Regions from separate parts of the Enterobacter sp. N5-15 genome, predicted to be linked through region 2. Evidence: predicted binding sites of a transcription regulator. Region 2 holds the regulator's gene; each other region holds the start of a gene.

The links. The regulator CRP, encoded in region 2, controls carbon source genes, mostly activating them, when cyclic AMP is high. The targets are predictions, from matches to a motif close to ATGTGANNNNNNTCACAT.
Region 1: hpt (hypoxanthine phosphoribosyltransferase) is a predicted target of CRP. The motif match lies at 5,214-5,231, and genes of this name have one in related genera.
Region 3: AC2TE5_RS11320 (sugar transporter) is a predicted target of CRP. The motif match lies at 2,527-2,544, and genes of this name have one in related genera.

Annotation. Positions count from the first base shown of each region.
Region 1 is NZ_CM170150.1:821,905-829,207, forward strand. Features, by position in the region: gene speE (polyamine aminopropyltransferase) at 1-500, opposite strand, end outside; gene AC2TE5_RS03845 (YacC family pilotin-like protein) at 615-962, opposite strand; gene cueO (multicopper oxidase CueO) at 1,108-2,676, shown strand; gene AC2TE5_RS03855 (glucose/quinate/shikimate family membrane-bound PQQ-dependent dehydrogenase) at 2,761-5,151, opposite strand; gene hpt (hypoxanthine phosphoribosyltransferase) at 5,360-5,896, shown strand; gene can (carbonate dehydratase) at 5,957-6,619, opposite strand; gene AC2TE5_RS03870 (ABC transporter ATP-binding protein) at 6,727-7,303, shown strand, end outside.
Region 2 is NZ_CM170150.1:4,444,191-4,451,493, reverse strand. Features, by position in the region: gene pabA (aminodeoxychorismate synthase component 2) at 1-426, shown strand, start outside; gene argD (bifunctional acetylornithine/succinyldiaminopimelate transaminase) at 513-1,733, shown strand; gene AC2TE5_RS21135 (YccS/YhfK family putative transporter) at 1,730-3,817, opposite strand; gene crp (cAMP-activated global transcriptional regulator CRP) at 3,875-4,507, opposite strand; gene AC2TE5_RS21125 (OsmC family protein) at 4,819-5,223, shown strand; gene AC2TE5_RS21120 (phosphoribulokinase) at 5,290-6,159, opposite strand; gene AC2TE5_RS21115 (YheU family protein) at 6,190-6,408, opposite strand; gene AC2TE5_RS21110 (hydrolase) at 6,405-7,303, opposite strand, start outside.
Region 3 is NZ_CM170150.1:2,374,557-2,381,859, forward strand. Features, by position in the region: gene marR (multiple antibiotic resistance transcriptional regulator MarR) at 1-239, opposite strand, end outside; gene AC2TE5_RS11315 (MarC family NAAT transporter) at 495-1,160, shown strand; gene AC2TE5_RS11320 (sugar transporter) at 1,255-2,451, opposite strand; gene AC2TE5_RS11325 (PhzF family phenazine biosynthesis protein) at 2,629-3,417, shown strand; gene AC2TE5_RS11330 (PhzF family phenazine biosynthesis protein) at 3,445-4,236, shown strand; gene AC2TE5_RS11335 (SDR family NAD(P)-dependent oxidoreductase) at 4,233-4,910, opposite strand; gene AC2TE5_RS11340 (NanQ anomerase/TabA/YiaL family protein) at 4,912-5,382, opposite strand; gene AC2TE5_RS11345 (sialidase family protein) at 5,379-6,542, opposite strand; gene AC2TE5_RS11350 (sodium:solute symporter family protein) at 6,544-7,303, opposite strand, start outside.

The sequences.
Region 1 (7,303 bases), 1.2 Mb from region 2:
GCGCCGGGGCCGATAGGGTCGGTGCAGTCGGAGATAATAACGTCAAAGGTCTGCGAGGTCTGGTTAACAAAGTTAACGCCGTCGTCAATCACCAGGCTAAAGCGCGGATCGTCATAGCTACCGGCATTGTGGTTGGGCAGATACTGACGGCAGAAAGAGACGACGCCCGCATCGATTTCCACCATGGTGATGGTTTCAATGGAACGATGGCGGGATACTTCACGCAGCATTGCGCCGTCGCCGCCGCCGATAATCAGGACATGCTTCGCGTGGCCGTGCGCCAGCAGCGGGACGTGGGTCATCATCTCATGATAGATAAACTCATCTCGCTCGGTCGTTTGCACGACGCCGTCCAGCGCCATGACGCGGCCAAAGGCGGCATTCTCGAAGATGATCAGATCCTGGTGATCGGTTTTCTCATGATAGAGCACGTTATCAACGGCAAAGTACTGACCAAACTGGTCATGCAGTGTTTCATGCCACAACGTGTGGTCGGCCATAGCGAACTCCTCCTGTGTAAACATCCATTACGCTCACCAAAAATGAGCGAAACATGATAGCTAACTCTAACCGTGGTTGCACGGCCAGAGGTTCAACAGGGGGCGTCGGGAAGGTTATTTCACGTAGGCGAGCAGGCTGAGTGAATCACGAGCCAGCGCTTTGCATTTTTTGGCAGTGGGAATACCAATACCGCTTAGGTCACGGTAGCTGTCTTCGCCGAGCGCCTTCATGTCGAAGCTGTCGTAGTTACTGAGATCCCACTGGTTTTGCTGGGCAAAAAAGACCAGCGCGCGGCGAATTTGCCCGTTGGGTAAATTCTGGTAGCCACAATCATTTTTCAGGAATACAAAAACCGCCGTTAAATCGGCCATATCTTCCGCTTCATTTTCACTTAGCGCATAGCTGTTCGCACACATTGCCATCAGGCTACCGAACAAAATTGTCCTGAAAAACATCTTCATTGCTTCTACCACTTCTTCACGGAAAATTAACGTTAGCATACTTGATGCCGGTGCGACGATCTTTATTATTGCCGCTTGACTTGACCTTCCGGTAAGGGGAGGGTTTATGCTCAAAAGATCGCCTGCTGGAAATAAGGAAATGAACATGCAACGTCGTGATTTTTTAAAATATTCCGCTGTGCTGGGGGCTGCCAGCGCATTACCTCTCTGGAGCCGCGCGGTTTTCGCGGCTGACAGGCCTGCCTTACCCATCCCTGACTTACTGACCGCTGACGCGCGAAGCCGTATCCAGCTTGTGGTTCAGGCCGGTAAAACGACGTTCGGCGAGCATAGCGCCACGACGTGGGGCTATAACGGCAATTTGCTCGGTCCGGCGCTTCAGCTACGTAAAGGGAAAGCGGTGACGGTGGATATTCACAACACCCTCGCCGAAGAGACGACGCTGCACTGGCACGGGCTGGAAGTGCCGGGCGAGGTAGACGGCGGGCCGCAGGGCGTCATCAAAGCGGGCGGCACGCGCAGCGTCACCTTTACGCCTGACCAGCGCGCGGCGACCTGCTGGTTCCACCCGCATCAGCATGGCAAGACGGGTCGTCAGGTAGCGATGGGGCTGGCGGGGCTGGTGCTGATTGAAGACGACGAAAGCCGCCTGCTGCGCCTGCCGAAACAGTGGGGCATCGACGACGTACCGGTGATTGTGCAGGACAAGAAATTCAACGCTGACGGGCAAATTGACTACCAGCTGGACGTGATGAGCGCGGCGGTAGGCTGGTTTGGCGACACGCTGCTGACCAACGGCGCCATTTACCCGCAGCATGCCGCGCCGAAAGGCTGGCTGCGCCTGCGCCTGCTCAACGGCTGTAACGCTCGCTCGCTAAATTTCGCCGCTAGCGATAAACGCCCGCTGTACGTGGTGGCGAGTGACGGCGGCCTGCTGCTGGAGCCGGTGAAAGTGAGCGAGCTGCCGATGCTCATGGGTGAACGCTTTGAGGTGCTGGTGGACATCAGCGACGGCAAGCCGTTTGACCTCGTAACCCTGCCGGTTAGTCAGATGGGGATGGCGGTCGCACCGTTTGATAAGCCGCATCCGGTGCTGCGTATTCAGCCATTGCTGGTGGCCGCTTCCGGCACGCTGCCTGATACGTTAACCACGCTGCCAGCACTCCCGTCGCTTGACGGGCTTACGCAGCGCAAGCTGCAGCTCTCCATGAACCCGATGCTCGACATGATGGGCATGCAGGCGCTGATGGCGAAATATGGCGATAAGGCGATGGCGGGGATGCACCACGGGCAGATGATGGGCCACATGAATATGGACCACGGCAAAATGGGCGGCATGGGGAACATGAATCACGGCGACCACGGCTTTGATTTCCACAACGCCAATATGATCAACGGCAAAGCGTTCGATATGAATACGCCGATGTTTGCTGCGACAAAGGGTCAGTTTGAGCGCTGGGTGATTTCAGGCGAAGGGGACATGATGCTGCATCCGTTCCACATCCACGGCACCCAGTTCCGCATTCTTTCAGAGAACGGCAAAGCGCCGGATGCGCATCGCGCGGGCTGGAAAGATACGGTGAGAGTGGAAGGCGGCGTCAGCGAGGTGCTGGTGAAGTTTGACCACGATGCGCCGAAGGAGTTTGCCTATATGGCGCACTGCCACCTGCTGGAGCATGAGGATACGGGGATGATGCTCGGCTTTACCGTATAAAAAAGCCGGGTGGCGGCTTCGCCTTACCCGGCCTACATAGGGCACCCGTAGGCCCGGTAAGCGTAGCGCCACCGGGCTTTTCAGTTACTTGTTTTCGTCCGGCAGTGCATACGCGACGATATAGTCGCCCATCTTCGTGCCAAACGAACCGTGACCCCCGGCAGAGATGACAACGTACTGCTTGCCATTCACTTCATAGGTCATCGGCGTAGCCTGTCCACCTGCCGGCAGACGACCTTGCCACAGTTTTTCACCGTTGGTCATGTTGTACGCGCGCAGGTAGTTATCTGCGGTTGCCGCGATGAACAGTACGTTACCGGCGGTAGAAATTGGGCCACCCAGCATCGGCATACCCATATTGAACGGCACCGGAACCGGCATCGGGAACGGCATGCTGTCCTGTGGTGTACCAATACGTTTTTTCCACACGATCTGGTTAGTTTTCAGATCCAGACCGGAGATATAACCCCAGGCAGGCTGTTTACACGGCAGACCAAACGGAGACAGGAACGGGTTCAGCGTTACGCCAAACGGTACGCCGTACTGCGGCTGGATGCCGGCTTCGGTCCCGCTGCCTTTCGCGTCTTTCGGCTGCTCCATTGGGTTGCCCGGACCGCGTGGGATCAGACGTGAAACGAACGGCAGCGCCATCGGGTTGGCAATCGCCACCTGACGGTTCGGGTCGACGGAGATCCCGCCCCACTCGAACATCCCCAGGTTACCCGGGAAGACCAGCGTGCCCTGCTCAGACGGAGGCGTGAAAATGCCTTCGTAGCGCAGCTGGTGGAACATCACGCGGCACACCAGCTGGTCAAACATGGTGGCACCCCACATGTCTGCACCGCTGAGGTCTTTCTTCGGACGGAAGCTCAGGTCAGAGAACGGCTGGGTTTTGCTGACGTAGTCGCCTTTCGCCGCGCCCTGCGGAACCGGTTTTTCCGGTGCAGGCACAACCAGCTTACCGTTGCTGCGATCCAGGACGAAGATGTTACCCGTCTTGGCCGGAGCGTAAATCACCGGCACGGTTTTGCCGTCAACGGTAATGTCCGCCAGCGTCGGCTGGGACGGCATATCCATATCCCACAGATCGTGGTGAACGGTCTGGTAGCTCCACGCCAGCTTACCGGTGGTCGCGTTCAGCGCCACGATAGCGCTCGCGTAACGCTCCTGCTCCGGCGTGCGGTTACCGCCCCAGATATCTGGCGTGGTTACACCCATTGGCAGGTAGACCAGGTCCAGCTTCGCGTCATACGCCGCCGGCGCCCAGGAGTTTGGCGAGTTAAAGGTAAAGGTGTGCTCGTCCGACGGGATCGCGTTTGGATCTTTCGCGCCCGGGTCGAACGCCCACAGCAGTTTACCGGTGTTCACGTCGAAACCACGGATAACGCCGGAGGTTTCACGCGTGGAGAAGTTGTCCGTTACCGAACCGGCAATCACGATAGTTTTATCGGTAATGATTGGCGGTGAGGTGGGCTCATACAGACCCGGCGTGGTGTCAGGCATGTTGGTCTGCAGGTTCAGGATACCTTTGTTGGCAAAGGTTTCGCACAGCTTGCCCGTTTCGGCATTGATGGCGAACAGACGGCCATCGTTCACCGGCAGCATAATGCGGCGAGGACAGTCAGCAATGACCTCCGGGCTGGCATTATCGGCACGCGCTTCGTGGTAAGAGACGCCGCGACAGGTGACGTGCTGGAAGGACGGGTTGGAGTTCAGCTGCGGATCGAAGTGCCATTTCTCTTTACCGGTGGCCGCGTCGAGCGCGAACAGACGCTGGTGCGCCGTACACAGATAAAGCATGTTGCCAACCTTAATTGGCGTCACTTCGTTGGTCAGCTCGCCCGGATCGTTCGGCATCTTCACATCGCCGGTGCGGAATACCCAGGCTTCTTTCAGGTTCTTCACGTTGTCCGCGTTGATCTGCTTCAGCGGAGAGTAGCGTTGACCTTCCTGGTTACGACCATACGCAGGCCAGTCGCCGTCCGCCACCTGAGAGATAGCCGCAGCAGGCGTGGATTCCGCGTTCAGCGTACCGTTGATCTCCTGTGGGTCGTTAAAACCTGCCCATGTCAGGATGCCGCCGGTAATCAGCAGGGCAACAACCAGGCCCGCCACCGCACCGCTAGAAGGCACAATCAGGCGACGCCACACGAACGGCAGGATCAGCCAGATGCCGAAGAAGACCAGGATGTCGCTGCGCGGCGTCAGCGCCCAGAAGTCGAACCCGACTTCCCAGACGCCCCAGATCATGGTGGCAAGAAGGAGGGCGGCATACAGCCACAGTGCAGATTGTTTTCTACGCAACAGCAGGACGGTTACGGCAACCATAACCAGACCCGCAATCGGGTAGTACCAGGAGCCGCCTAAAGCGACCAGCCAGACGCCACCGATTAACAGATACAGCGCGCAGAAGGCTGCGAACGCGGCTGTTAATGTCACCAGTAGACGCGGCTGTTTAGAGTTTGTTTCAGCCATAGAAAGTGTACTCGTCAGTTTTTGTTAATAATTTGCTAGCAACTAATTATAGGTATTAACAAGTGTGATCGGAATCACAATATTTGCTTTTTATAACTCATACGCCAGGGTTATCCATTTGCTGATATAATGGCGGGCTTGCGTATCGATGCCGGATTTACATTCACCTGCATTGAGAGATTTTCATTAAAATCATTTGGTTAGTAATATGAAACATACTGTTGAAGTGATGATCCCGGAAGCCGAGATCAAAGCGCGTATCGCCGAACTGGGTCGTCAAATCACCGAACAATACAAGGACAGCGGCAGCGAAATGGTGCTGGTCGGTCTGTTGCGCGGCTCTTTCATGTTCATGGCAGACCTGTGCCGTGAAGTGCATGTGCCCCATGAGGTCGATTTTATGACCGCCTCCAGCTACGGCAGCGGCATGTCCACCACCCGTGATGTGAAAATCCTGAAAGATCTGGATGAAGATATTCGTGGCAAAGATGTGTTGATCGTTGAGGACATTATTGACTCCGGCAACACGCTGTCAAAAGTACGCGAGATCCTGAGCCTGCGTGAGCCAAAATCTCTGGCGATTTGTACGCTGCTGGATAAACCTGACCGCCGTGAAGTGCAGGTGCCGGTAGAGTTCGTGGGCTTCTCGATTCCGGACGAATTCGTCGTCGGTTACGGCATTGACTACGCGCAGCGTTATCGTCATCTGCCGTATGTTGGGAAAGTGGTATTGCTGGACGAGTAGTTGCGGCCTGATGCCCTCACCCCGGCCCTCTCCCACAGGGAGAGGGAGTAAACCCCGGCTTTATTTATGGTTCACATGCTTAAGCTGAAGGTTTGCAATCCCCGAACGGTAGCGCTGCTCCAGCGTTTCGCGGTTGGTGGCGGTCACTTCAAGATTGCGCAGCAGACCATCGTGAATACCGTAAGCCCAGCCGTGGATAGAGACCTTCTGCCCGCGTTTCCACGCTGATTGCATGATTGTTGAGTGGCCCAGGTTATACACCTGCTCCATCACGTTGAGTTCGCAAAGGGTATCCATGCGACGCTCCTGCGGCATTTCGCCCAGCAGTGAGCTATGTTTGAACCAGATATCGCGGATGTGCAGCAGCCAGTTATCAATGAGCCCCAGCTCCGTGTTTTCAACCGCCGCCTGCACGCCGCCGCAGCCATAATGGCCGCAAATGATGATGTGCTCGACTTGCAGAACGTCCACGGCATACTGAACAACAGAAAGACAGTTGAGATCGGTGTGAATCACGAGATTGGCGACGTTACGGTGAACAAACAGTTCGCCGGGTTCAAGGCCGGTCAGGCGCTCCGCCGGTACGCGGCTGTCGGAACATCCAATCCAGAGAAAGCGTGGGTTCTGAGCCTGCGCGAGTTTTCCAAAAAATCCGGGGTCTTCCTCCACCAGCATTTTTGACCATAGTGCATTGTTGCTGATGAGTGTATCTATGTTGTTCATGGAGGTTAGCGACCTGTAACCGAGTTATTGCGTTGCGCTACTATAGGGTAACCCGACTTTTAATGAAACCACACAACGTGTGTAAGAACTGAAGGTAAGTTAATTTCATGGCAATTGCACTGGAGCTTGAGCAGCTAAAAAAAACCTATTCGGGTGGCGTTCAGGCGCTACGCGGAATAGATCTTAAAGTAGAGGCCGGCGATTTTTACGCGCTTCTGGGGCCGAACGGGGCGGGGAAATCGACCACCATTGGGATTATCAGCTCGCTGGTCAATAAAACGTCCGGCCGGGTGAGCGTCTTTGGGTACGACCTGCAAAAAGATGTGGTGAACGCCAAGCGCCAGCTGGGGCTGGTTCCGCAGGAGTTCAACTTCAACCCGTTCGAGACGGTGCAGCAAATTGTCGTTAACCAGGCGGGGTATTACGGCGTTGAGCGCAAAGAAGCCCTGGAGCGTAGCGAAAAATACCTCAAGCAGCTCGACCTGTGGGAAAAGCGAAACGAACGTGCGCGCATGTTGTCCGGCGGGATGAAGCGCCGCCTGATGATCGCCCGCGCGCTGATGCACGAGCCAAAGCTGCTGATCCTCGATGAACCGACTGCGGGTGTCGATATCGAACTTCGCCGTTCCATGTGGGGCTTCCTGAAGGATCTCAACGACAAAGGCACCACCATTATTCTGACCA
Region 2 (7,303 bases):
ATCGTGATTTCTCCGGGGCCGTGTACGCCGTCGGAGTCGGGTATTTCTCTGGATGTGATCCAGCACTATGCCGGCAAGCTGCCGATCCTGGGCGTCTGCCTGGGCCATCAGGCGATTGCCCAGGCGTTTGGTGCCACCATCGTGCGCGCCGCCAAAGTGATGCATGGTAAAACCTCTCCGGTCACCCACACCGGCACCGGGGTATTTACAGGGCTCAATAACCCGTTAACCGTGACGCGCTACCATTCTCTGGTCATTGACCCATCGACGCTGCCCGCCTGCTTTGAGGTGACCGCCTGGAGCGATACCCAGGAGATTATGGGGATTCGTCACCGCGAATGGGACCTCGAAGGCGTGCAGTTCCACCCGGAAAGCATCCTCAGCGAACAGGGCCACGCGCTGCTGGCAAATTTCCTCAATCGCTGAATATCTGTTGCCTTGTTGTGATTTTTTATGCATATTTTGTGATTATATTTTCACAATCACTGTGACATAAAATGGATGGTCATGACATGGCAACTGAACAACCAGCAATTACCCGCGCGACATTTGATGAAGTGATCCTGCCGATTTATGCACCGGCTGAATTTATCCCGGTGAAGGGAAAGGGCAGCCGCGTCTGGGATCAGCAGGGTAAAGAGTATGTGGATTTCGCGGGCGGTATTGCGGTCACGGCGCTGGGTCATTGCCATCCCGCGCTGGTGGAGGCGCTGAAAACCCAGGGCGAAACCCTGTGGCACACCAGCAACGTGTTCACCAACGAACCGGCGCTGCGCCTGGGACGTAAGATAATCGATGCCACCTTCGCCGAGCGCGTGCTGTTTATGAACTCCGGCACCGAGGCTAACGAAACCGCTTTTAAGCTGGCGCGCTACTACGCCACCACGCGCCACAGCCCGTACAAAACCAAAATCATCGCCTTCCACAATGCCTTCCACGGACGCTCCTTCTTTACCGTCTCCGTTGGCGGCCAGCCGAAGTATTCCGACGGGTTTGGCCCGAAGCCGGCCGACATCGTCCACGTGCCGTTTAACGATCTGCATGCGGTGAAAGCGGTGATGGACGACCATACCTGCGCGGTGGTGGTCGAGCCAATCCAGGGTGAAGGCGGCGTGACCGCGGCAACCCCGGAATTCCTGCAAGGGCTGCGCGCGCTGTGCGACGAACATCAGGCGCTGCTGGTCTTTGATGAAGTGCAGTGCGGGATGGGGCGTACCGGCGATCTGTTCGCGTATATGCACTACGGCGTGACGCCGGATATTCTGACCAGCGCTAAAGCGCTCGGCGGTGGTTTCCCGGTGAGTGCGGTACTGACGACGCAGGAGATCGCCTCCGCGTTCCACGTCGGCTCTCACGGCTCTACCTACGGCGGTAACCCGCTGGCGAGCGCCGTGGCGGGCGCCGCATTCGACATTATCAACACGCCGGAGGTGTTGAACGCCGTGAGCGCGAAGCGCGAGCTGTTCGTAAAACACCTGCAAAAGATTGATGAGCAGTACGACGTGTTCAGCGAAATCCGCGGGATGGGGCTGTTGATTGGCGCCGAGCTGAAGCCGCAGTACAAGGGCCGCGCGCGTGATTTCCTGCACGCCGCCGCGCACGAAGGGGTGATGGTGCTCAATGCCGGGCCGGACGTGATGCGCTTTGCGCCGTCGCTGGTGGTGGAAGACAGGGATATTGAGGACGGGTTAACCCGCTTTGCCGCGGCGGTCGCGAAGATCGTAAAAGGCTAATACGGCGTCCGCTTTAACACGCGCGTTAACCAAACGCCATGATGCGGACGCTGACGCCATGCCACCGATGAAATGGTGTGCATGGTGTTCAGATGCCCGAGAACGCGCTGCAAATGCTGCTCCAGCGTGCTCATTGGCCCGTGGGTCAACGTCTCCGGCGCTTCCAGAATGTTCGAATCTCCCGACTCACCCGGCGAGTCATACTCCAGACGCTGCTGACAGCGCTGCAGCGCAATTTCACACGACTGCAAATAGCGCTGCGCCAGATCCGGCGTCAGCATCGTGTGCTCGCGCGCCAGCGTGGTCATGGCGTTAATGTGCTCGACGATAAACTGGCTGTGCGTCACCCAGAGCTTCATGTCTGCAAGATAGTGCGAGTTAAAGCCCGGCTCCTGCATCGCCTGGTTGAGTGAGTTAAACAGGGCGTTGTGCGCCTGGTTGACCTTCATTCGCTGATAGGCCAGCGGGGAGGGCTGCGGGTCGTCGCTCAGGATCAGGCGAATGGCCTGCTGGTCGGCTTCCAGGGCATCGTGGGCGTTCTGGCGCAGCAGTCCGCTTTGCCACTGCGGCCACAGCCAGACCATGCCGCCAAAGGCAATCAGACAGCCGATCAGGGTATCAATCAGCCTGGCGACAATAAACTGTTCGCCATTGAGCGTGAGCAGCTGCAGGGTATATACCGCCGTCACCGTAAAGCCCACCATCGCCCAGCCGTAGTTTTTGCGGATAATCAGGTAGCTCACCAGCGTAACCGCCAGCATGCCTGCCAGGGTATAGCCTTCCGGCACGTGGAAGTGCAGCGTCACGCCCGCAATGATCAGCCCGGCCATCGTTCCGCCAGCCCGATGCAGAATACGCACCCGCGTGGCACCGTAGCCGTTCTGGGTGACAAAGAGCACGGTCATTAAGATCCAGTAGGGTTTCGGCAGGTGCAGCGCCATGCCCATCAGGCTGGCGGTACTGAGCATAACGCTAATCCTTGCGGCGTTGCGCAGGGCGGACGATTTAAGAGAAAGATAGCTTTTGAGGGCGGGCAATAGCGGAAGCCGTTTCTGCTTATCCGCCATCAGGTCGCGGGGATAAAGCGGGCGCTGCGTGCGCAACACGCGGGCGATGCGGCTGAAGTGCCAGGCGGCAAACTGGCCGACGGGGTTATCCGGATGCTGACGGGCGATTTTCTCCAGCGCGCCCAGCTGCTTATCCATGTTAAAGCGCGTCGGGTAGCGGTGGTAGAGAATATCGTCGGCCAGCACCCGCAGGCGTGCGGACACGGTTTGCGCGTTCCAGCGGATCACCGCTTCGGCGTGGCTGCGCTCGACCAGCTTTTGCACCTCCTGCGGGTGGTGCAGGCTAACGGAGATATGCTCCTGCAGATCCAATCCGACCTGGAAGGTGCGCAGCAGCCGTTTGTACTCGTGGTTCTTGTTGGCGGCGAGCATATGCAGCTGCTGATAGCACTGGCTAATCAGATCCACCACCTTCTGCTGGCGCGTCAGCAGCGGCGGTAAGGACTTTTCCGGATCGGTATGCTGGGTGAGCAGGGTGTATTTGGCTTCGCAGTAATCCGCAAGCTGCACATAGAGCAGGCTCAGGGATTCACGCAGCGGCTGTTCGCGCCACAGCCAGAACCAGAACCAGTTAAACAGCCCGTACCACAATGTCCCCAGGGCGTAGATCAGCAGCGGCTCCCACACCGGCATATTCCCGGCGAGGCTCAGCGTGAAAATGGCCGCAATCAGCGAGGCGGGAAGCAGGCGGGCGTGCAGCGAACTGATTTCCGCCGTGACGCCGAGGGTCATCGCCAGCACGGTCAGGATCAGCGGCAGCGGGATATCACGAGCCAGTAACAGCTGTACGGCGAGGCTACAGCCCGCAAACAGGCAGCCGCCGATAATCAGGCGTTTGAAAAAGCGCTTATGCGGCGTGTCCAGACCGGCAATGTTGCAGCAGGCGGGCACGAGGGAAAACAGCAGGCCTTGCTGAAGATGTCCGAGGATCAGACCTATGGCCACAGGAAGACACAACACCAGCGTTTGTCGCAGTGCGTAGTTAACTTCCGGGTGATAGATCAGCCTGCGCCACATGGGGAGTAGAGACAAAAACGGCGTGACACCTTGCGATGGCACGCCGTTTAAGCGGAATTAACGCGTTCCGTAGACCACGATGGTTTTACCGTGGGCGGAGATCAGGTTTTGATCTTCCAGCATTTTCAGGATACGGCCCACTGTTTCACGGGAGCAACCGACGATCTGACCAATTTCCTGACGGGTAATTTTAATTTGCATGCCGTCCGGGTGGGTCATAGCGTCTGGCTGTTTCGCCAGGTTCAGCAGGGTTTGTGCGATACGGCCGGTAACGTCCAGGAAGGCGAGGTTACCCACTTTTTCTGACGTGACCTGCAGACGGCGCGCCATCTGGGAAGAAAGACGCATCAGGATGTCAGGGTTAACCTGAATCAGCTGACGGAACTTCTTGTAAGAAATTTCAGCCACTTCACATGCTGTCTTTGCACGAACCCAGGCGCTACGTTCCTGGCCCTCTTCAAACAGGCCCAGTTCACCGATGAAATCGCCCTGGTTCAGATAAGAAAGGATCATCTCTTTCCCTTCTTCATCTTTGATCAGCACTGCCACCGAGCCTTTAACGATGTAATACAACGTTTCCGCTTTTTCACCCTGGTGAATCAGCGTGCTCTTTGATGGGTACTTATGAATGTGGCAATGAGACAAGAACCATTCGAGAGTCGGGTCTGTTTGCGGTTTGCCAAGCACCATGCGCTGTTATCCTCTGTTATAAGCTGTCACCAGAGTCATCAGATGCATCCGGACTCTGGGGTTGCAATCGAATTCTTACCCATACCCTGGGAAGTCGGCTACCGTAACGTTTCGCAGCCAGTAAAGTTTGATGTCCTCTGCATACATGTGTAACGTCAATGTATTACTGTAGCATCCAGAGTGTTTTAGCATAGCTTTCGCCGCGTGTCTCCTGGTGTCTCGCTTCAGCATGATGCAGGTCGCCTTCCATTGCGAGAAATGTAACGCACGCGTAATCTGTCACCAAAAATGCAACGTTGGAGTTTAAGAATATGCAAGCGCGCGTGAAATGGGTTGAAGGTTTAACGTTCCTGGGCGAGTCCGCGTCAGGACACCAGATTTTGATGGACGGTAACTCCGGCGATAAAGCGCCAAGCCCAATGGAAATGGTGCTGATGGCGGCAGGTGGATGCAGCGCAATTGACGTGGTGTCGATTCTGCAAAAAGGTCGTCATGACGTCACGGATTGTGAAGTCAAACTCACGTCAGAACGTCGCGAAGAGGCGCCACGCCTGTTCACCCATATTAACCTGCACTTTGTGGTCACCGGTAAAGAGCTGAAAGACGCGGCGGTCTCGCGTGCGGTGGACCTGTCTGCGGAGAAGTACTGCTCTGTGGCGTTAATGCTGGAGAAAGCGGTAAAAATCACGCATTCGTATGAAGTGATCGAGGCCTAATTATTTGGGCATCGTGCGTGTTGATGCCCTCACCCTAACCCTCTCCCACAGGGAGAGGGAACATGTTCACGCGATCTGCTTCCCTTCCATCAGTCGCTCCACCAGCGGCGTCATGATGAGCTCCATCGCCAGCCCCATTTTTCCGCCCGGCACCACTAACGTATTCATGTGCGAAATAAACGAACCCTGCAGCATGGCCAGCAGCCAGGGGTAATCAATGCCGTCGAGGTTGCGGAAATGGATCACCACAAAGCTCTCATCCAGAGACGGGATACTTTTGGCGGCAAACGGGTTGGAGGTATCCACCGTCGGCACGCGCTGGAAGTTGATATGGGTGCGGGAAAACTGCGGCGTCAGGAAGTTAATGTAATCCTCCATGGAGCGCACCACGGAGTCCATCACCGCTTCGCGAGAATGGCCGCGCTCGCTCATGTCACGCGTCAGCTTCTGGATCCACTCCAGGTTAACGATAGGGACCACGCCGACCAGCAGATCCACGTGGCGGGCCACGTCGTGTTGAGGGGTGACCACGCCACCGTGCAATCCTTCGTAAAACAGGACGTCGGTGGGTTCCGGCAGCGGTTGCCACGGGGTAAAGGTTCCCGGCACCTGATTCCAGGGAACGGCTTCATCATAGGTATGCAGATACTTGCGGGACTGCCCTTTGCCGCTCTGACCGTACTCGATAAAGGTTTGTTCCAGCAGGCCGAAGTCATTGGCTTCCGGGCCGAAGTAGCTAATGTGTTTACCCGAATCGCGCGCCTTACGGATGGCCATGTCCATTTCCGGGCGCGTGTAGCGGTGAAAGCTATCGCCTTCGACCTCCGCCGCACGGAGATTCAGCTGGGCGAAAATCTTGCGAAATGCGAGGCTGGTGGTGGTGGTTCCCGCACCACTCGACCCCGTAACGGCAATAACCGGATGTCTGGCAGACATAGCAACTCCCTGACTGAAAAGGGTGGAAGATCAGCCGTGAAACGCGTTGCGGGGCATGATATTGACCGTCTCATGCAGTTCTGACCACACCAGCAGCACGTCGCCGCTTTTCAGCTGGCGCTTAACATCGTTGACCTTTTGCTCAAGCGAGCGTTCCTGTTCACCATAATCGGTGCCTTCGCGTAATACAAAGCTTTCAATCAGATTATCGAGCGTTTCGGGAGCCAGATCCTGCCAGGGAATAATCATTTTGCACCGTCCAGATAAGGAGTTAGCCAGTCAGGAATACGCGCCTCAAGCCACATTTTCGGGCGGCGCAGCGTGCCGCCGATAAACCCGACGTGGCCGCCGTGCTCGGTCAACTGATAGTGAACGTTGTCGGGCAGAAACTCCTGAGCGGGGATCGAATGATGATCCATAAACGGGTCATCTTTGGCATGAATAATCAGCGTCGGCTGCGTGATCTTGCTGAGCAGCGGCATGGCGCTACACTGACGATAATAGTCAATCGCATCGGCGAAGCCGTGGATTTTCGCGGTGATCAGGTCGTCGAACTCGCGAATACGGCGCACCTTTTTCAGCTGGCGGAGGCTGACCGGCAGGGTATCCGGGTAGGCCTTCAGCTTACGCGCCGCGTTGGCCTTCAGCAGGTTGAGCAGGTAGCGCTGATAGACGCGGGAAAAGCCTTTATCCATGTGGTAGCTGCACTGCTCCAGCATAAACGGCGCGGAGACAATGACGGCGGCATCCAGCGGTACGCTTTCGCCCTCTTTGGCCAGCAGACAGGCCAGCATATTTCCGCCCAGCGAGTAGCCCACCGCGGCGGTTGGCACGGTGCCAAAGTTGTCCCGCAGCCAGTGTAAAAACCACGTTCCGTCTTCGGTTTCACCCGAGTGATAAATGCGTTTCTGACGATTCGGTTCGCCGCTGCAGCCGCGAAAATGCATCACCACGCCCAGCCAGCCGCGCGCTTTTGCCGCCTCAATTAATCCATGCGCATACGGGCTGTGCAGGCTGCCTTCCAGGCCGTGAAAGACCACCAGACGCGGCTTATGGCGGGCCTGTTCCGGCGCTTCGCTCCAGGCGAGATCCAGAAAATCACCGTCTGGCAGGTCAAGCCGTTGCCAGTGCGGGGTGAACTGAA
Region 3 (7,303 bases), 2.1 Mb from region 2:
CAGACGAGACGATCGAGCATGCGGGTTAACGCGCCCAGATCGACAGAGAGCACCTTTTTAAGCTCAACCGGTGTAATACACACTTCGCAGCGAATGGAACACAGCACTTTGAACTGTGTTGCGGTGATATCCAGCGGTGACAGATAGTCATTGAGCAGGCGATCTTTCTTCTGATTTACCATATGAATAAGACGACCCAGCGGAACAACGTCGTTAAAGATATCACTGGTGCTTTTCACAATGGTTGCCCTGGCAAGTAGTTAGTCACGGCAGATATTATTGCTCAGGCAAGTATAAGTCAACTGAATGAGTCAGCCGATGCCACGAATTGCTAAAACGTTTCATGAACTTTTTTTGAGGTCTTTCAAATCATATAGATAACTGTCAGTTATCATTCCCGGAGGAAAATAATCGTTACGTTGCGCCCATGGCTGAATGTCACACTTTCACCCTATAATTGCTGTGTTAAATATGGATAAGGACGACAACGCACTATGTTGGATTTAATAAAAGCAATCAGCCTTGGGCTAGTGGTCTTGCTGCCGTTGGCTAACCCGTTAACGACGGTGGCGCTGTTCCTCGGGCTGGCAGGGAATATGAACAGCGCCGAGCGCAACCATCAGTCGATGATGGCCTCGGTGTATGTGTTTGCTATCATGATGGTGGCTTACTATGCCGGACAGGTGGTGATGAACACCTTCGGGATTTCCATCCCAGGCCTGCGTATCGCCGGGGGGCTGATTGTGGCCTTTATCGGTTTCCGCATGCTGTTCCCGGCGCAAAAAGCGCATGAGTCGCCGGAAGCGGCCAGTAAATCGGAAGAGCTGGAAACCGAACCGAGTGCGAATATCGCCTTTGTGCCGATCGCCATGCCGAGCACGGCGGGGCCGGGTACCATCGCGATGATCATCAGCTCCGCATCAACGGTGCGCGACAGCGCAACCTTCCCAGACTGGGTGCTGACGGTTGCGCCACCGCTGATTTTTGCAATTATCGGGATTATCGTGTGGGCGTCGCTGCGCAGTTCAGGCGCCATTATGCGCTGGGTAGGCAAGGGCGGTATCGAGGCGATTTCCCGTCTGATGGGCTTCTTACTGGTCTGTATGGGCGTGCAGTTTATTATTAACGGCGTTCTGGAAATTATTAAGACCTATCACTGATGCGATTGCCGGGTGGCGGCTACGCCTTACCCGGCCTACGTTATTATGGGCTTGTAGGCCGGGTAAGCGCAGCGCCACCCGGCACAAACAAACCTCACCCGTGCTGCCCCTGTTCCTCCAGCGCCACCGGCCATTTACGGAAGATGAGCACCGACCAGACAAGCGCCCCCAGTGCCGGAATGGCGCCAAGATAGCCAATCGCCGACATCGATACGTGGAGTATTACCTGATTTCCCACCAGCGCGCCCGCGCCAATCCCCAGATTGAAAATCCCGGAGAACAGCGACATGGCAACGTCCGTTGCATCCGGCGCCAGGGCCAGAACTTTCACCTGCATGCCCAGACCAATAATCATGATCGCCACGCCCCAGAACAGGCTGAGGATCGCCAGGTGGCTCTCACTGCCTGCGGCAGGCATCAGCAGCAGCAGGCAGGCCAGCAGCAGACCGATAGCGCTGCTCACCAGCGTCGAGGCGTGTCGGTTACCCAGCTTACCGAACAGCACGCTGCCAATAATGCCCGCTCCGCCGAGGATCAGCAGTAAGACGGTGGCAAAATTGGCGCTAAAGCCCGCCACCACCTGCACAAAGGGTTCAATGTAGCTATACGCCGTGTAATGGGCCGTCACCACAATGACGGTAAGCAGGTAGATACTCAGCAGCGCCGGGCGACGCATCAGCAGCGGCAGGCTTTTCAGCGAGCCGGAATGCTCGCTCGGCAGCGCGGGCAGCAGCTTAATCAGGCACACCAGCGTAACCAGCGCCCCCATACCAATGGCGAAGAACGTAGTACGCCAGCCGAAATATTGCCCCACAATGCGGCCAATCGGCAGACCCAGCACCATCGCCAGTGCGGTACCGGTGGCAATCAGGCTCAGCGCCTGGGCGCGTTTCCCCGCCGGTGCCAGGCGTATCGCCAGCGACGCGGTGATCGACCAGAACACCGCATGGGCAAAGGCAATGCCGATGCGGCTAATGACCAGCACCGTAAAACTCCACGCCATAAATGACAGAACATGGCTGACGATGAATAAGGCAAACAGGCCGATCAACAGCCTGCGCCGCTCCATCTGGCTGGTCAGCAGCATAAACGGCAAGGACATCAGCGCCACTACCCAGGCGTAGATGGTCAACATAATGCCCACCTGAGCCGTTTCCATCTGGAAACTTTCAGCGATGTCAGACAACAGCCCAACCGGAACAAATTCTGTGGTGTTAAAAATAAACGCGGCAATGGCCAGCGTGACCACGCGTAGCCACGCAACCCTGCGGGAAACTGTGTTCGTTGTCATAGGGATGTCGAAGATTCGTTGCTGAAAAGAAGAGGAGACGATCTTAAAACGTCGTACGGCGAAAACTCAACCATTATGTGATGCAGATCTCAATATTTACCTTATGAAAGCGGTAGCCGGGAACGCTGTTTTCATTGAATATAAAAGAACAACACAATAAAAACAGGCGGTAAGACAATGCAGGAGATTGATTTTTATCTGGTAGATGCGTTCAGCGATACCTCGTTCGGCGGCAACCCGGCAGCCGTTTGCCCGCTGAAAGCGTGGTTGCCCGATGAGACCTTACTGAAAATGGCGCAACAGCATAATCAGTCGGAAACGGCTTTTTTCGTCTGCAGTAAAGGGGGCATTGAGCTACGCTGGTTTACCACGCTCACCGAAGTCAATCTCTGCGGCCACGCTACGCTGGCGGCCGCGCACGTGCTCTTTACCGAACTGGATTACCCGGATTCACGGATCCACTTTGATACCGCCTCTGGCCGCCTGACGGTCAGCCGGGAGGGGGAGTGGATGACGCTGGACTTCCCGGCATGTCCAACCCATGAAGAGACGCCCCCGCCGGAGATGCTTTCGGCGCTGGGTATCAGCCGCTACGTTGAAGCCCGTAAAGGGCGCGCCTGGCTGATCGTTCTGGAAAATCGCCAGCAGGTTGAAGCGCTTGCGCCACGCTTCTCGGCGATGACGCCGGGCGAGCATAAGGTGAGCGTTACGGCGCGCGGTGAGGGGGAATATGATTTTGTCAGCCGCTTTTTCTCACCGGGCGTTTCCGTCCCGGAGGACCCGGTCACCGGCTCCGCCCACACGATGCTGATCCCCTACTGGAGCGAAAAGCTGGGCAAAACAACGATGTTCGCCCGTCAGGTTTCAGCGCGCGGTGGCGATGTACGCTGTGAGCTGAAAGGTTCGCGCGTGCTGATGAGCGGGCAGGCCACACTTTATCTGAAAGGCACAGTTTTTCTGCGCTAAATAGCCATAACAAAAGAGGAAGAGACAATGCAGGAAATTGATTTTTATCTGGTGGATGCCTTCAGCGACAAAACCTTTGGCGGCAACGCCGCAGCGGTATGTCCTCTGGAAGAGTGGCTGCCGGACGAGACGCTGCTCAAAATGGCGCAGCAGCATAACCAGTCTGAGACCGCCTTTTTCGTGCGCACCGACGGTGGGTTTGAGCTGCGCTGGTTTACCACGCTGGATGAAATTAACCTGTGCGGTCACGCTACGCTTGCCGCATCACACGTCATTTTCGAATACCTTGATTACCCGCATACCGAAATAACCTTCACCACCCGCTTCGTGGGTGAACTGACGGTTAAACGCAGCGGCGACTGGCTAACGCTGAACTTCCCCGCATGGTCGACGGAGGTTGTGGATAATCCTCCCGAGGTGCTGTTTAGCGCGCTGGGCATCACGGCGGCAAAAGAGGTGCGCGTCGGACGGGATTACATGGTGGTGCTGGAGAGCCAGCAGCAGGTGGAAGCGTTAACGCCGGATATTGGGGCCATGCTTCCGCTGGATAAAATGGTCTGCGTGACGGCGCCGGGAGAAGAATATGACTTCGTCAGCCGCTTCTTCTGCCCGGGCGAAGGGGTGCCGGAAGATCCGGTCACCGGATCCGCCCACAGCATGCTGATCCCGTACTGGAGCGAAAAGCTGGGCAAAACGTCACTCAATGCCCGCCAGGTATCGTACCGTGGCGGGGATCTGCGCTGCGAGCTGAAGGGCGACCGCGTGCTGATTGGCGGCCAGGCGACCCTGTATCTGAAAGGGCGTGTCTTCCTGCGCTAGCTGAGGGAGGCGCCGCCGCATATCACCATCTCCTGGCCGGTGATGGCGGCGGCGTCTTCGCTAAGCAAGAAACTCACCAGTCCCGCCACCTCTTCTGGCGCGATTAAACGTCCGATTGGCGGACATTTCGGGGGTGAGGTTTCCCGCCCTGGGGCGCTGAGCATCGGCGTTTGGGTGGCCCCAGGCGAGACCACGTTAGCCGTGATCCCGCGCGGGGCCAGTTCCGCCGCCCAGCTCCTGACCATTCCTACCATCGCCGCTTTGGTGGCAACATACTGCGATCGTCCTGCTGCACCACGAGAGGTTCTGCTGCCTATCGCCACAAAGCGTCCGCCGGCAGCCATAGAGGGCGCATAATGGTTAAACAACGCCTCACAGGCCCGGACGTGGAGCTGCCACAGTGAGGCGCTAACGCGGCTTTCCAGCTGGCCCAACGGCGCGGCTGCCATCATCCCGGCGGCATGAATTACTGCCTGGGGCGCGGCGATGGTGTGCAGCGCATTCCACAACGCATCAGGATCGGTGATATCAACGCGAAGGCTTGTGAAGCCGGGCGTATCCAGCATCACGGCTCGGCGGCTGAGCCCGGTGACCTGCCAGCCCTCCGCCAGTAATCGCTTAACGATGGCCTCACCAATTCCGGAGCTGGCCCCGGTGACGACGGCGTGACGCATGTCAGACCTCCAGCATAGCGCGGGGAACCTTAAACACCGCTTTGCGGACCATCATCGGGGCCTCTACGGCGCATAGCGCCTGGTGAGGTTCTCCGGGATAAAAGACCACAAAGTCACCCTCGGCAAGCCGGACCCTGACGCTATGTTCGGCTGTTGAAGCAATAAAGAGATCCGGTTTACGTTCTTCATCTCCCGCTCTGCTTGCGGGAAGCGCTCCAGCATAAATATGCTCTTCACCCGCCAACACAATCTGGATGTCCGCCCACTGATGATGGTATTCCGTATGCCGGTCTGCGCGCGGCTGCGTCTGCGCCGGGCCAATGTGGCAAAACCACGGCGCATTCTCAGGCTGCCAGCGTCCGTCACCGCGTTCGCAGAGGGCCTTCAGCGTACAGTCCGGGCGGGAAAGCAGGGCGTATAGCGCCGACGGTAGCCCTGCCAGCGGCAGGGCGTTGAGATGCCCGATAATCATATTACCCCCTTGACCCATTCTGGCGTCACCCGCACGTATTTGATGGCCTGGCGGAAGTAGGTGTAAGCAATATGAAGATTGCCCTCAGGTCCCTGTTTGATGCTGGGATAGGAGAATTCGCGATTGAGTTTTTCCATGGAGTTGTTGGTCATGCAGTAACCATCCCCTTCATCCAGATGACGCTGCCACGGCCAGCTTTTCCCGCCGTCCGGCGAAATGGCGATGGTCATCGGCGCGCGCGGCGCGCCCCAGAAGGCAGTCCGCCCGCTGGTGACCACCGGCTCTTTACGACCGTCACCATCGTCAATTTCATCGTATAGCGATGCGCGACGTTCACGCGCACCGGCGGCGCTCATGGCGTTAAAGACCAGCGCGAGTTCACCGCTGGCAAGGGTTGTCACCTGGATAGAGGAGTTGTTGTTGGGTAGCTCCGTCGGCTCCGGTACTGACCAGCTTTCGCCGTTATCTGTTGACTGGCTGTAATAAATATTGTCCGCCCAGCGGCTGCGGAACAGCGCCACCAGGGTGCCGTTGTGAAGCGGGGTAATATTCATGTGTACACAGCCCAGGCTTTCCGGCACCTCGACATCGCGCCACGTTTTGCCACCATCTGCGGAGATTTTCACCGCGCTGATATCGTCGTTTCCGACCCATTTCTCTCCCGGCCGGGTGCGGCAGTAAAATACCGGCAGCAGCCAGTTGCCGTTGTCCAGCACGACAATGGGCTGGCGAATAAACGTGCCCGGTTTATCGAGCAGGGTTGCGATGCCCCCCCAGGTTTTCCCCAGATCGCGAGACTGGCGATAGCGAACAATAGCCGTGTCCTGATTACCGGAAATCTGTGCGGTCCACAGCAGCCACAGCACGTTGTCCGGGGCCAGGAACAGAACCGGGTTTTGCTCGGAACGCGTGGCATCGTCCGACAGTTTTACCGCATCACTCCACTGCTGGCCGCCCGGCGCCAGGCGTGAACCCCATACGGAGATATCCGCAATACCTTCCTGGGTTCCTCCGAACCAGACGCACATCAGCGAGCCATCCGGGAGCGGCAGCAGATTCGCCGCGTGGTTTTGTGGGCAGGAGGAAGGCAGCATGGCGGCCTCCGTGCGGGCATCCTGCTGCGGGCGAACAATCCCGTCGCGGGTTACGGTTACAGACATATCAGACTCCATTATTTTCAACGGGGGTTGGCGCTTTACCCTGCGCTTTTCCCGGAATGAGACGGTCAATCACCATGATGACGGCAGGGGTCAGCAGGGCGATGTACATATTGTTGATGCCGAAAGGATCGCCCAGCAGATACCAGACGGAGGTCACGACGCAGGCACCAATCAGGCCGGCATTCGCACCACGGGTGCTGCGGAAGAACGGGGCGTAGAAGGCGATAACGGCCACCACTGAAATCGACAGGCGAATAGCGCGGGTAAAGAACGAGAGCTTCAGGACTTCAGGCACCAGCAGAACAAAAATCAGCGGCAGGAAACCAATCAGCAGGGAGATCCAGCGGGTGGCCTTAAATTCCTGCTCAGGCGTCGGGTTGCGCATCGGCACGTAAAAGTCTTTTACCACCAGGGAGGCGATCGCCAGCGCAACGGTACTGACGCTGACGAAAATAGACGCCACCAGAGAGGTGGTGACCAGACCGGCCAGCCACGGGTTCATATCCTGCAGGAAAATCGGCATCGCATACAGGCTGTTAATCTCCGGGTGCAGGTATTTTGCCGCCACGCCGATTACCGCGATGGCCAGCGCAATCGGCAGGCAGATGAAGAATGCAACCCAGGTAGAGCGTTTGGCCGATTTCACGTCTTTGGTGGAGGAGATGGCCTGAATCACAAACTGGGTACAGAAGATGGAACCAATGGTGCCGATGAGCCAGGCGAAAATGGTCGACGCGCCGATATTGCCATCCCAGGTCCAG